2 regions of the Telluria mixta genome follow, and region 2 is predicted to be linked to the other one. Evidence: predicted binding sites of a transcription regulator. Region 2 holds the regulator's gene; the other holds the start of a gene.
The links. Region 2 encodes FNR, which switches genes on or off when oxygen is low (the NO sensors DNR and NnrR bind a similar motif). Its sites were predicted from a motif close to TTGATNNNNATCAA; they were not measured.
Positions count from the first base shown of each region.

Region 1 (7,459 bases), 3.2 Mb from region 2:
CTGAAATACGGCTTCGTGACCGAGTGCACCGGGTTCGACAAGGACGAGAACGGCAATGTCGTCGCTGTGCACGTGAACTATTTCCCGGACTCGAAATCGGGCACGCCGGGCGCGGACAACTACAAGGTCAAGGGCAACATCACCTGGGTCAGCGCGCCCCACGCCCTGGAAGCCGAGGTGCGCCTGTACGACCGCCTGTTCCTCGACCCGCAACCGGACGGCGGCGGCAAGGACTTCATGAGCGTGCTCAATCCGAACGCGCTGGAAGTCGTCACCGCGTACCTGGAGCCGGGCCTGGCCAAGGCCGAGGCCGACCAGCGCTTCCAGTTCGAGCGCCACGGCTATTTCGTCGCCGACCGCGTGGACTCGGTGCCGGGCAAGCCCGTGTTCAACCGCGTCACTACGCTCAAGGACAGCTGGGGCAAGTAACACACCTTTGATCTAGCTCAAAAGCCCGGTTCAGCGATGAATCGGGCTTTTTCGTTTCTTCACTCGGAATCCATTCTCGTTCCCGATCGGCAACTGATCGTTCTGCTAGGTTCATCGGGCGCGCAGGCACAGTAAGTTGTAATAAATCAACAACGGCGTGCCGCCCGCGGAACCTGATGTCGACGACGCTGAGAGACGCCTTTTCCGTGACCCGGTTCTCATTCTGGACCGGGGTCATGCTGTCGACGCTGGTCGGCAGCGTGCTCTACGTCGTCACCGCGCGCTCGATCGAAAGCGATGTGCAGGAGCGTTTCGTGCGTCATGCGAAATATGCGCAGTCCGTGATCAGCATGCGCATCAAGTCGTACACGGACCTGCTGCGCGGCGCCGCGAGCGTGCTGCAGAGCGGCGACACGATCAGCCACCGCCAGTTCCACGACTATGTGCAGGGGCTGCAGCTGGCCAGGAACTATCCGGCCGTGGACACGCTGAACTTCGCGACCTGGGTGCCCGACGAGCGACGCCCGGCGTTCGAGAGGGAATTCACGAGGGAGCTGCAGGAATTCCTCGGCCCGGCGGCGCGCCCCGCCATCACGCCGCCGGGCATCCGCCCCGGCTACCTCGTCATGAACTATATCGAGCCGGACGCCAGGAACACGCGGCTGTACGGCCTCGACCTGATGGCCAACCCATATTTCCGCACGCAGCTCGCCCAATCGCGCGACGACGGCAAGCTGCGCGCGTCCGGCCGGCCGATCGCGGCCCTGTCGACGCCCAACGACAACCATCTGGGCATGCGCCTGCCGGTGTACCGGCACGGATCGCTGCTGACCAGCACGGAACAGCGCCACGCGGCCTATCTCGGCTCGCTCGGCATCGCGTTCAGCCTGCCCAAGTTGCTGCACGGCGTGATGGAAGAGATGCCGATCTCGGGCGTGCGTATGACCCTGTTCGACATCGGCCCGCGCGAAGTGATCGGAAACGATACGACGACCTGGCCCAAGATGCTGTTCGACAGCCGCGCCAGCGACCGCAACCCGGCGCCTCCGCTCGACGGCGGCGCCGACATGTTCACGGCGACCCTGCCGCTCGATTTCAACGGGCGCCCATGGCAGACCGTCTACAGCGTGCCGAAAGCCCGGCTCTACACGGATTTCGACGGGTATTATCCGAAGCTCATGATGGCGTTCGGCTTCCTCGGTTCGGTCCTCCTGTACGCCCTGCTGCACATGCTGACCTCGTCGCGCCGCGCCGCCCTCGCGCTCGCGCAGGAGATGACGAGCGAACTGCGCGAGAGCCAGACCAAGCTGCAGCTGTCGCACCAGAAGCTCAGGCGCCTGGCCGACCACGCGTACCAGATCAAGGAAATTGAGCGCAAGCGCATCGCGCGCGAAATCCACGACGACCTGGGCCAGAGCCTGCTCGCGCTGCGCATCGAGGCCGAGCTGCTGGCCGGACGCACGAAAGGCACGCACAGCCACCTGCACAAGCGCGCGCGCACCACGCTGCTGCAGATCGACACGACGATCAAGAGCGTGCGCCAGATCATCAACGACCTGCGGCCGACCGTGCTCGACCTCGGGCTGTCGGCCGCCGTCGAGTGGCAGGTCGACCAGTTCCAGAAGCGCACGGGCATCCAGTGCGACATCCGCGACGACCATGGCGAGATCGCCCTGCCCGACCACTGCGCCACGGCCTTCTTCCGCATCCTGCAGGAATCGCTCACGAACATTGTCCGCCACGCCAACGCCACGCACGTGAAGGTGGAGCTGCGGCTGCATGGCAACTGGCTGTCGCTGACGGTGCGCGACAACGGTTGCGGCCTGCCGCCCGGCGGGCGCAACAAATACGGTTCGTTCGGCCTGGTCGGCATCGAGGAGCGCATCGTCATCCTCGGCGGCACCTGTGCCGTGTTCAGCGAGCCGGACGGCGGCACGACCGTGATGGTATCGGCGCCCGTCGTCGGCGGGCCTGAACAGCCTGTTCTCGCGCAGCAGCAAGTCGGCTCGGGTTCGGCCGTCATCTAACCTTTCCCGTCGCAGCGAGCCTCGCCGTCCTCCCGGACGATGCCTGCGCACGCCCATTCCCCTAGGGTATCGCTACTTCATAAATTAAAATTCATATAGCGTTCTGAGCAACAAATGTTGTTTCTTTGACAAATATCAATATCTCGATAGATTGCCTCAACTACATTGATTACGTGTAAGGCGCACTGACGAACCCAGCAACTCGTTGGCAGATGTCATCACGAACCTTGAGGAAATACTGTCCAGCGCTGGCCCGACAAGCCAACACAACCACAACTAGGGAAAGCAGTCACAACGAGATCTTCAACAACGAATGAGGATGAACAACATGAACGCCAACAACCTGTTTAACGCCGTGATGCAACTCGACCTGGAGCCGATCAAGACGAAGCTGATGCACGTGGAGTCGGGCGAAGGCTGGAGCCTGGACAAGGCCAATGCCGTGGAAAAGGAATATCGCCGCTTTCTGTGCCTGATGAAAATGTATCCGGATGAATCCATCGCGCCCCTGGTCGATGTGGACACGTTCTGGCACTACCACATCCTCGACACGATGAAGTACGCGGTCGACTGCGAGCAGGCGTTCGGCTACTTCGTCCATCATTACCCGTATGTCGGCCTGCGCGGCGGGGATGACGAGCAGTTCCGCATCGACAGCGGCGAACGCATGCAGAGCCTGTACGAGGCCACGTTCGGCGAAGCCTATCCGGCGACGGACGCCGCGGCCTATTGCGCCGGCCCCTGGGACCAGCCGCAGGCACGCGGCGCCAAGCCGATCAGGATTGCCACCGCCTACTGCGCCGGTCCGTGGGACAACCAGGGCGCGGGCGCCGGCCGGGCCGCGACGGCCTACTGCGCCGGTCCGTGGGACAAACCGCACGCGCACAACGCCGTCAACACCGCCACCGCGTACTGCGCGGGACCATGGGACAAGGGCAGCGGCACCGCCTACTGTGCCGGTCCGTGGGACAAGAAGAAGGCGCTCGCACAGGCCGCAACGGCCTACTGCGCGGGCCCGTGGGACAAACGGGTGCCGGGCGCGGTCAATGCCGACACGGCCTACTGCGCCGGTCCGTGGCGTCCGGCTGCCGCGCTGAACATCTGACGACAGCCGCGTGCAGGCACGCCCGCCCCGATGTGAGGGCGGGCTTTTCATTGCTATGCCGGCGGCCGGCACCTGTAAAGCCGTCCATGCAATAACAGCGATATCTTTGAAGCATATCAATAACTACGTCGATTGCCCCAACTATATTGACCACGTGCAACAAGCGTCGGCAAACCACTTTTGAGCTGCGACGCACGGCAGACAGGTGCAGATGGGATTTTCATGGCAACAACGCTGAGAGACGCGTTTTCGGTCACCCGATACTCGTTCTGGGTCGGTGCACTGCTGTCCTCGCTGGTCGGCAGCGTGCTGTACCTGGTCACGGCACGCTCGATCGAGAGCGACGCGGAGACCCGCTTCGTCAGCCATGCCCGCCACGCGCAAAGCGTCATCAATGTGCGCGTGAAATCGTACACGGACCTGCTGCGTGCCACGGGCAGCATGATCCAGAGTACCGACGTGCTGACCTACCAGAATTTCCATGAGTTCGCGCGCGGACTGGATCTGGCACAGCATTTCCCCGCGGTCGATTACATCAATTATGCGGTGTACGTGCCCCACGAGCGGCGCGACGGTGTCGTCGCGGACTTGCGCAAGAACGTGTCGCGCATCTTCGGCAGACCGGTTGACGTGGATATATCGCCGCCGGGCGACCGGTCCTCCTACCTCGTGGTCGCCTTCGTCGAACCCGCACCGCCGGGTGCGCGTTACTATGGCGTCGACCTGATGGCCAACCGCTATTTCGGCAGCCAGCTGATCGAAGAGCGGGACCGCGGCGTGATCTTTTCGGCAGGCACCCCGATCCAGGTGCTGTCCCAGCCGAACAATATCTACCTGGGCATGCGGATGCCGGTCTATCGCGGCGCGGGCCCGATCAATACGGTCGAGCAACGCCGCGCCGCTTATGTGGGCTCCCTCGGCATCGCTTTCAGCGTCCGCAAACTCCTGCACGGCGTCATGGACGAGATCCCCATCGCCGGGCTGCGCATGACGCTGTACGACGTCGGCCCGGGCCTGGACGCGCAGGGCCGCGATGCATCCGACAAATTACTCACCCTGTTCGACAGCCGCGGCACCTCGGCCAACCCGACACCGGCGCTCGAAACCGGCGACGACGTGTTCACGACGACCCTGCCGCTCGATTTCAACGGCCGCCTGTGGAAGACCGTCTACAGCGTGCACAAGTCCGCGCTGTACACGGAGTTCGACACCTATTATCCGAAGCTGATGATGGCGTTCGGGTTCCTCGGCTCGATTTTGCTGTACGCCCTGCTGCATACGCTGACCTCGTCGCGTCGCGCCGCCCTCGCGCTCGCGCAGGAAATGACGAGCGAACTGCGCGAGAGCCAGACGAAGCTGCAGCTGTCGCACCAGAAGCTCAGGCGCCTCGCCGACCACGCATACCAGATCAAGGAGATGGAACGCAAGCGCATCGCGCGCGAAATCCACGACGACCTGGGCCAGAGCCTGCTCGCGCTGCGCATCGAGGCCGAGCTGCTGGCCGGACGCACGAAGGGCACGCACAGCCACCTGCACAAGCGCGCCCGCGCCACGCTGCTGCAGATCGATACGACGATCAAGAGCGTGCGCCAGATCATCAACGACCTGCGGCCGACCGTGCTCGACCTGGGCCTGTCGGCCGCCGTCGAGTGGCAGGTCAACCAGTTCCAGCGGCAAACCGGCATCCAGTGCGAAATCCGCGACGACCATGGCGAGATCGCCCTGCCGGACCACTGCGCCACGGCCTTCTTCCGCATCCTGCAGGAATCGCTCACGAACATTGTCCGCCACGCCAATGCGACGCACACGAAGGTGGAGCTGCGCCTGCACGGCGGCTGGCTGTCGCTGACGGTGCGCGACAACGGTTGCGGCCTGCCGCCCGGCGGGCGCAACAAATACGGTTCGTTCGGCCTGGTCGGCATCGAGGAGCGCATCGTCATCCTCGGCGGCACCTGTGCCGTGTTCAGCGAGCCGGACGGCGGCACGACCGTGATGGTATCGGCGCCCGTCATCGGACCTGAACAGCCTGTTCTCACGCAGCAGCAGGAACACGGTTCAGGCTCGGCCGTGATCTGACCCTCCACTTCCCCCTTTCCACGTCTTTCTCATGCCTGCAGGCTATGCCCTGTACATGGCACTACTACGTCTTTTACATTCATACCTAGACTTTTAAGCAACGAATGTTGCTTATTTGACAAATATCAATAACTTAACGAATTATTTCATTTACATTGATCACGTGTAAGGCGCTGCGGGAAATGCATAAAAAGTTGTCCGCCGTCATCACATGCATTAAGGAAATATTGTTCGTCGACAGTCGATTCACCGCTCACAACGACAACTAGGGATAGCAGTATTCAACCAACAACATGAGGATGACAATGAACACCAACGACCTGCTCAAAGCCGTGATGCAACTCGACCTGGAACCGATCAAGACAAAACTGATGCACGTGGAATCCGGCGAAGGCTGGAGCCTGGAAAAGGCCAATGCCGTCGAAAAGGAATATCGCCGCTTCCTGTGCCTGATGAAACTGTATCCGGAAGAAGACACGGCACCGCTCGTCGACGTCGACACGTTCTGGCACTACCACATCCTCGACACGATGAAATACGCCAAGGATTGCGAGCAGGCGTTCGGCTACTTCCTGCACCACTATCCGTACGTCGGCATGCGCGGCGACGACGACGACCAGTTCCGCCTCGACAGCGGCGAGCGCATGCGTGAACTGTACGAAGCCACTTTCGGCGAAGATTATCCAGGCGCCCCGGTCGAAGCCGCAGCGTCGCCGGTTTCCGGGGACGCCGCCGGCAACGGGACCGCATGGTGCGCCGGTCCGCGCATCGACGCCGCCGCCGGCAATGGCACCGCCTGGTGCGCCGGTCCGCGCGTCGAGGCCGCCTCCGGCAGCGGCACCGCGTGGTGCGCCGGTCCGCGCGTCGAGGCCGCCTCCGGCAACGGCACCGCATGGTGCGCCGGTCCGCGCGTCGAGGCGCAGGCAAAGCGCGCGGAAGGTGCCATCAGTGCCGGCACCGCATGGTGCGCCGGTCCGCGGCTCGAAGTACGGGCCAAGGGTACGCAAGCCGCCAGCGGCGTCGCGACGGCATGGTGCGCAGGCCCGCGCGTCGAGGCAAAAGTCAGATCCGGGGAAGGCGCCGTCAGCGCCGCCACGGCATGGTGTGCAGGTCCGCGTGCGGGCGGTGCCATCGGCGCCGCCACCGCATGGTGCGCCGGCCCGCGTGGGGCGTCCCGCGCCGCGTGAGGTAAGCAGACGCTACCTCGTCCCGCAGTCCTCCTGGCGCGGCCGCCTTCACCAGGCAGCGCCAGCCTGACCCGTCCGTCATCCGCGGACGGATTTTTTTGGCTCATACCATCGCCTTCCCTCGAAACAGCATAACCATCTTGCGTTCCGCGCCAGCGTCAACTGTTCGAACTGCCAGGTTCGCGACACATTATAATACGCGTAAGTTGCAAATAATTAACAATGCATAACCGGCGTGCGCCGAAGAGATGTGGAGATGGGATTTTCATGGCGACGACGCTGAGAGACGCTTTTTCGGTCACCCGCCTCTCGTTCTGGGCCGGCGCACTGCTGTCGTCACTGGTCGGCAGCCTCCTGTACATCGTGACGGCGCACTCGATCGAAGGCGACGCCGAGACGCGTTTCGTCAACCATGCCAGGCACGCGCAGAGCGTGATCAGCGTACGCGTCAAGTCATACACGGACCTGCTCCGCGCCGCGGGCAGCATGCTGCAGAGTACGGACATCATGACGCACCGCCGGTTCCACGAATACGTGCGGGGACTGGATTTGCCGCGCAATTATCCGGCGGTCGACAGCATGAATTTCGCGGCCTGGGTCACCGAGTCCGACCGCGTCGCCTTCATGGATGACCT
Region 1 is NZ_CP119520.1:267,909-275,367, forward strand. It holds gene P0M04_RS01220 (glutamine--tRNA ligase/YqeY domain fusion protein) at 1-429, shown strand, start outside; gene P0M04_RS01225 (sensor histidine kinase) at 666-2,456, shown strand; gene P0M04_RS01230 (glycine-rich domain-containing protein) at 2,776-3,561, shown strand; gene P0M04_RS01235 (sensor histidine kinase) at 3,784-5,637, shown strand; gene P0M04_RS01240 (glycine-rich domain-containing protein) at 5,943-6,824, shown strand; gene P0M04_RS01245 (sensor histidine kinase) at 7,092-7,459, shown strand, end outside.
Region 1: P0M04_RS01240 (glycine-rich domain-containing protein) is a predicted target of FNR. The motif match lies at 5,753-5,766, and genes of this name have one in related genera.

Region 2 (7,459 bases):
CGATGCCGATGCGGATGCCGTGCGGTCCCATCTGGTGCGACAGCGACAGGTACACGGCGTTGCGCGCCAGCTCGCCGGCCCCCGTCCCGTATTTCAACCGTTCGGCGACGACGGCGATGCGCGTCTGCGGGAACTGGTAGGCGAGGGCGGCCTTCGCGCCCGTGTCGTCCAGCCCCGGGCCCTGGTACTCGTGGTGGCGTTCGCCGGCCAGCACGGCATACCACGGGCCCCGTTCGTAGATGGCGGCGGCCGACGTCAGCGACGGCTTCGCGCCGTTCGCCGGCTTTTCCTCGTTCAGGCCGTGCGTCACCCGCAGCGACAGGCCGAGCCACGCGGGGCTCCAGTAATGGATCGAGTTGGACTGGCGCCGGTCGAACGACGAGGTGTCGCTGACGTTGTCCGCGTCCGCCGCGGAACCGTTGCCCATGATGCTCATGAAGCCGGCCGTCGTCGGATAGAACGGGTCGAGGCCGGACGTGGCGCCGTTGTACGCCGTCGTCCAGTGGCCCGCGAACAGCGTGCCCCAGGTGCCGGCGAGGCCCACGCGGGTGTCGCGTGCGGCGAGGGCGCCGGCGCCCGTGTCCGGCGACAGCGTGCCTTCGATCTGGAAGATGGCTTTCAAGCCGCCGCCGAGGTCTTCACCGCCGCGGAAGCCCAGCACGGAGCGGTTGTTCACGAGGCGCACGAGGCCGGGGCCGGAGGAACTGTCCGCGTGTTCGAGGGCGACGTTGAGGCGGCCGTAGACCTGCACGGCGCTGTCCTGGGCGTGAGCGGCGGTGGCCAGCAGCAGGCCGGCGAGGGGAATGAATCTGGAATGCATGGACGATCTCCTTCGCCCGCATTGTCGATGCGGACCGGGAGACCGTGAACTACCGAAAGGTCAGGCCATCGGGCTGCACTGCTCCGTCCCGGCCGCCATCGCCTTCAGCCGCGCCGGTTCGAGCAGCACGACCTCGCGCTTGTCGACCTGCACGAGCCCCAGCTTTTTAAAACGGGACAGCAGGCGGCTGATGCTTTCGATGGTCAGGCCCAGGTAGTTGCCGATGTCTTCGCGCGACATGCGCAGCTGGAAGCGCGTGGACGAATAGCCGCGCGCCGCGTAGCGGGCGGACAGGTTGATGAGGAAGACGGCGAAGCGCTGCTCGGCGCGCATGTTCCCCAGCAGGAGCATGACGTTCTGCTCGCGCGTGATTTCCTGGCTCATGATGCGGTGGAAGTGGCGCAGCAGCGCCGGCACCTGGCCGAACAGGTCCTGCAGATGCGCGAACGGGATCTCGCAGACTTCGCTGTCTTCCAGCGCGACGGCGTCGCAGTGGTGGCGGTCGGCGCTGATGGCGTCCATGCCGAGCAGCTCGCCGGCCATCTGGAAGCCCGTGATCTGCGCTTCTCCGGCCGCGTTGATCTGGTACGTCTTGAAGTGGCCGAAGCGCACGGCGTACAGGTTGCGGAACGGCTCGCCCATCTTGTACAGCGGCTCGTCGCGCTCCAGGCGGCGGCGCTTGCCGATGATCTGGTCCAGGCGGTCGATGTCCGCATCCTCCAGGCCCATCGGCAGGCACAGCTGGTGCATGCTGCAAGCCGCGCAACTGATCTTGAGTGCGTTAGCGGTGACGGGAGTCGCGGGTAGGGTATCAGCTGCAATCATGGCGAGGACCTTCGGGGGATGTTCCGATTATAGACGTTAGCCCCTACCACAAGTAGGGAATTTGTCCCGCTGTTGGTCGCCTTGCCAACGAAGTGTCGCGTGGAGGTCAAGCGTGCGCGCCTTCGCATTGTCAAGGATTACACTTCCCATGAATATTTGCCAACGGGAGAACCATGTCGGCCGACCAGCGTTCCGCTTCACCCATTTTGCATGATGGCGAGGCTCTGCCTCTGGCCGACGAAGACCAGGCCCGGGCCGATTTCTACGCGCTGTTCGCACGCCTGCTGCTGGCCCCGCCCGACGACGCCCTGCTCGCGGCCCTGGCCGCCGCCGACCCGATCGCCGCCGCCGGCGAATTCGCTCTCGAGGACGCCTGGCTGAAGCTGACCCAGGCCGCCACCGTCGTCGACGCATCCGCCGCGGCCGATGAATTCTCGGCCATGTTCATCAGCACCGGCACGCCGCCGCTGAATCCGTACGGGTCCTTCTACCTCACGGGCCACCTGAACGACGCGCCCCTGGCCGACCTGCGCCACGACCTCGCCCGCCTGCGCCTGTCCCGCGCGCCCGGCGTGGGCGAATTCGAGGACCACCTGGGCACGCTGTGCGAAACGATGCGCGTATTGATCCAGGGCGGCCCCGGCATGGCGCCGCGCGGCCTCGCCGTGCAAAAACACTTTTTCGAGACGCACATCCGGCCCTGGTACGCGGCCTGCCTGGCCGACATCGCGAACAGCCCGGACGCGAATTTCTACCGGATCGTCGCGGGCGTCGTCGACGCGTTCCTGTCGATCGAAGCGCAGGCATTTGCCGTGCTCGATGCTACCGACCCGATTGCCGCTTGAGGGGACCATCATGGACAAAGACAAGCAACCCGATCCCGCCCGCCGCAGCCTGCTGAAGGCGGCACCGCTGGGCGCGCTGGCCGTCGCCGCGGCCGCGCATGCGCGTGCGCCCGAGCCGCAGCCCGGGCCCGCGGCACCGGCGGAGCCGGAGCAGGCCAAGGGCTATCACGAGACGGAACACATCCGGCGCTACTACCGCACCGCGGCTTACTGGTAGAAGGAGACCACGACCATGACCCTGGTGAAGACATCACGCGACAGCGGGTTGAAACGGCGCCGCTTCCTCGTCGGCGCGGGCGTGACGGCCGGTGCCGGCGCCCTCGCGCGCCACCTGCCGCTGAACGTGATCCAGCCCGCAACCGCGGCGGACGCCGTGCCGGCCAGGCCGAACACGGAGGTCAAGCACACGGTGTGCAGCCACTGTTCGGTGGGCTGCTCGGTGGAGGCCGTCGTCAGCAATGGCGTGTGGATCCGCCAGGAAGCCGCGTTCGACTCTCCGATCAACATGGGCGCCCACTGCGCGAAGGGCGCGTCGGTGCGCGAGCACGGCTTCGGCGAGCACCGCCTGCGCTATCCGATGAAGCTCGTGAACGGCAAGTACGAGCGCATCACGTGGGACCAGGCCATCAACGAGATCGGCGACCGGCTCCTGAAACTGCGCGAGCAGTCCGGGCCGGACGCGCTGATGGTCATCGGCAGCTCGAAGCACAACAACGAGCAGTCCTACCTGCTGCGCAAATGGGTGTCGATGTGGGGTTCCAATAACTGCGACCACCAGGCCCGCATCTGCCACTCGACGACGGTGGCCGGCGTCGCCCAGACCTACGGATATGGCGCGATGACGAACTCGTTCAACGACCTCCACTACAGCAAGGCCGTGCTGTTCATCGGCTCGAACCCGGCCGAGGCGCACCCGATCTCGATGCTGCACTTCCTGCACGCGAAGGAGCTGGGCGCGAAGATGATCGTCGTCGACCCGCGCTTCACCCGCACGGCGCGCTTCGCCCACCACTACGTGCGCATCCGTCCCGGCACCGACATCGCGTTCGTGTGGGGCATGCTGTGGCACATCTTCAACAACGGCTGGGAGGACAAGGAGTACATCGCGGCGCGCACCTACGGCATGGACGACGTGCGCAAGGAAGTGGCCAAGTGGACCCCTGACAAGGTCAGCGATGTAACGGGCGTGCCGGAAGCCTCCGTGCGCATGGCGGCCGAGATGCTGGCGACGAACAGGCCGTCGTCCGTCGTCTGGTGCATGGGCATCACGCAGCACCACGTGGGCACGGCGAACGTGCGCGCGCTCTCGATCCTGCAGCTCGCGCTGGGGAACATCGGCGTGCAGGGCGGCGGCGCCAATATCTACCGCGGCCACGACAACGTGCAGGGCGCGACGGACGTCGGCCCGAACGGCGATTCGCTGCCCGGCTACTACGGCATCGCGGAAGGCGCCTGGAAGCATTTCTCCACCGTGTGGGGCGTCGATTACGACTGGGTCAAGTCGCGCTTCGGCTCGAAGGAGCTGATGGAAAAGCCGGGCATCACGGTGTCGCGCTGGTTCGACGCGGTGCTCGAGGATAACCAGTACGTCGACCAGCCGACCAACCTGCGTGCCGTGTTTTATTGGGGCCACGCGCCGAACAGCCAGACGCGCCTGCCGGACATGAAGGCTGCGATGCAGAAGCTGGACTTCATGGTCGTCATCGATCCTTATCCCAGCATGACGGCGGCGATGCATGGCCGCACGGACGGGGTCTACCTGCTGCCGGCCGCGTCGCAGTTCGAGACGCAGGGCTCCGTGACGGCATCGAACCGGTCGATCCAGTGGCGCGAGCGCGTGATCCAGCCGCTGTTCGAATGCAAGACGGACCACGAGATCATGTACCTGTTCGCGCGCAAGCTGGGCTTCGGCGAACAGCTCGTCAAGAACATCAAGGTCGTCAACAACGAGCCGGTCATCGAGGACATCCTCCGCGAGATCAACCGCTCCTGCTGGACCATCGGCTACACGGGCTGCTCGCCCGAGCGACTCAAATTGCACATGGAGCACAAGCGCGACTTCAATCCGACGACGATGCGCGCGGAGAGCGGTCCGTGCAAGGGCGATTACTACGGCCTGCCGTGGCCGTGTTGGGGCACGCCGGAAATGAAGCACCCGGGCACGCCGATCCTGTACGACCTGCACAAGCCGGTGGCCGAGGGCGGCCTGCCGTTCCGCGCCAACTGGGGCGTGGAGCACAACGGCGAGCCCCTGCTCGCGGCCGACGGCTCGTTCACGAAGGACAGCGAGATCGACACGGGCTATCCCGAATTCGACCACGTGTTCCTGAAGAAGCTGGGCTGGTGGGCCGAGCTCACGCCGGAAGAGCAGGTGCAAGCCGAGGGCAAGAACTGGAAGACGGACCTGTCGGGCGGGATCATCCGTGTCGTGATCGCCCACGGCTGCGCGCCGTTCGGCAACGCGCGGGCCCGCTGCAACGTGTGGAACTTCCCGGACCCCGTGCCGACGCACCGCGAACCGCTCGTCACGCCGCGGCGCGACCTGGTTGCCAAATACCCGACCTACGACGACAAGGCAGCGTTCTGGCGCCTGCCGACGTTGTACAAGTCGGTGCAGGCGGTCGACTTCTCGAAGGACTACCCGCTGATCATGACGTCGGGCCGCCTCGTCGAGTACGAGGGCGGCGGCGAGGAGACGCGCTCGAATCCGTGGCTGGCCGAACTCCAGCAGAACATGTTCTGCGAAGTGAACCCGGAAGACGCGGCGCAGATCGGCGTGAAGCTGGGCGAATTCATGTGGGTCGAGACGCCGACCGGCGCGCGCCTGAAGCTGATGGCGATGGTGACGCCGCGCGTGCCCGTGGGCCTCGTGTGGATGCCGTTCCACTTCGGCGGCTGGTGGATGGGCGAGGACCTGGAAAAACACTATCCGGACGGCGGCGCGCCCGCGGTGCGCGGCGAGGCCGTGAACACCGGGTGGACGTACGGGTACGACGCCGTGACGATGATGCAGGAAACGAAAGTGTCGCTGTGCCGGCTGGTGCGGGCGTGAGGAGATCGATATGGCCAGAATGAAGTTCATCTGCGACACGGAGCGCTGCATCGACTGCAACGGCTGCGTGACCGCCTGCAAGAACGAAAACGAGACCCCGTGGGGCGTGAACCGCCGCCGCGTCGTCACCATCAACGACGGCGTGCCGGGCGAACGCTCCATTTCCGTCGCGTGCATGCATTGCAGCGACGCGCCGTGCCTGGCCGTCTGCCCCGTCAACTGCATCTACCACACGGAAGACGGCATCGTCCTGCACGACAAGGACCAGTGCATCGGCTGCGGCTACTGTTATTACGCGTGCCCGTTCGGCGCGCCGCAGTTCCCGTCCACGGGCCTGTTCAACCACCGCGGCAAGATGGACAAGTGCACGTTCTGCTCCGGCGGTCCGGAGCCCGACACGTCCGAGGCCGAGTTCAAGAAGTATGGCCGCAACCGCATCGCCGAGGGCAAGCTGCCCGCCTGTGCGGAGATGTGCGGCACGAAGGCGCTGATCGGCGGCGACGCGACGGTCATCGCCGACATCTACCGCCAGCGCGTGGAGACGCGCGGCTACGGCCCCGAACTGTGGGGCTGGAAGATCGCGTACGGCAAGCCGAAACGCGGCGGCGACGTCAAGGCGAAGGGCGAGGGGCCGCGCGAGAACCAGAACCTCAAGGACTCGCAGAACGACGAGGGGAGGCTGCCGACATGAAGCGCATTCTCATCCTCTGCCTGCCCCTGACGCTGCTCGCGGGCTGCCTCGAAGTCGACCAGCATCCGAACTGGGTGCACGGCATGTACGCCGGGAAGAAGGACGACCGCCCGTTCCTGCGCCACTTTCACAACGACAAGCTGTCGTGGTGGGGCACGATCAGCAACCGCAACATGAACCAGAACGAATACAACCGGGCCAACCCGTAACAGGAGCCGACCATGTCATTCACTATTCGATCGTTGCGGACTTTTCTCGGACTGCTCCTGTCGCTGTGGCTGCTCGGTATCGCGCACGCGGGTGTCCCGAACAACCGCGCCGAGCCCGCGTATGCCGAGGAACAGACGATCCTGCAGGCCGAGAAGGATGCGCGCACGCCCGAGCCGGGACTGGACTCGAAGTCGTCGGGCCGCGTGCACATCGACCGCCACTACCTGGGCCAGTACGGCAGCACGGAGGGCACCGTCATCGTGCAGCGCGGCGGCAATCAGTGGCGCATCTGGCGCAACGGGCCGATCGCGACCGCGATGGGCACCATCCTCGTCGTCGTGCTCGTCGCGATTTTCTTCTTCTACCGCGCCGTCGGTCCGGTGCGCACGGAAGAACCGGACACGGGCCGGCGTATCCGCCGCTTCACCAGCTGGGAGCGCCACGTGCACTGGGCGACCGCGATCAGCTTCATCATCCTCGCCGTGACGGGCCTCGTCATCATGTTCGGCAAGAAGCTCATCCTGCCGCTCGTCGGCCACGACGTGTTCGCCGCCCTGGCCTACATCTTCAAGTACCTGCACAACTTCGTGGGCCCGCTGTTCATCGTGTGCTCCGTGCTGATGTTCTTCACCTTCCTGCGCCGGAACTTCTTCCGCCGCATCGACTGGCAGTGGATCAAGCAGGGCGGCGGCCTCGTCTCGCACAAGCACGTGCCGGCCGGGTTCTTCAACGCGGGTGAAAAATCCTGGTTCTGGCTGGGCGTGACCCTGCTGGGCCTCGTGATGTCGATCACCGGCCTGATCCTCGACTTCGTCACGTTCGGCCAGACGCGCTACATCATGCAGGTCGCGAACTACCTGCACATCGCCGGCGCCACGTTCTACATCGCGGCCGCGATGGGCCATATCTACATCGGCACGTGGGGCACGCCGGGCGCGTACGAAGCGATGCGCCACGGGACCGTGGACGAATCGTGGGCCAAGGCGCACCACGCCGTGTGGTACGACGAAGTGAAG
Region 2 is NZ_CP119520.1:4,557,633-4,565,091, forward strand. It holds gene P0M04_RS20355 (porin) at 1-820, opposite strand, end outside; gene fnr (fumarate/nitrate reduction transcriptional regulator Fnr) at 881-1,570, opposite strand; gene P0M04_RS20365 (TorD/DmsD family molecular chaperone) at 1,819-2,490, shown strand; gene P0M04_RS20370 (formate dehydrogenase) at 2,501-2,707, shown strand; gene P0M04_RS20375 (formate dehydrogenase subunit alpha) at 2,723-5,542, shown strand; gene fdh3B (formate dehydrogenase FDH3 subunit beta) at 5,553-6,233, shown strand; gene P0M04_RS20385 (hypothetical protein) at 6,230-6,442, shown strand; gene P0M04_RS20390 (formate dehydrogenase subunit gamma) at 6,455-7,459, shown strand, end outside.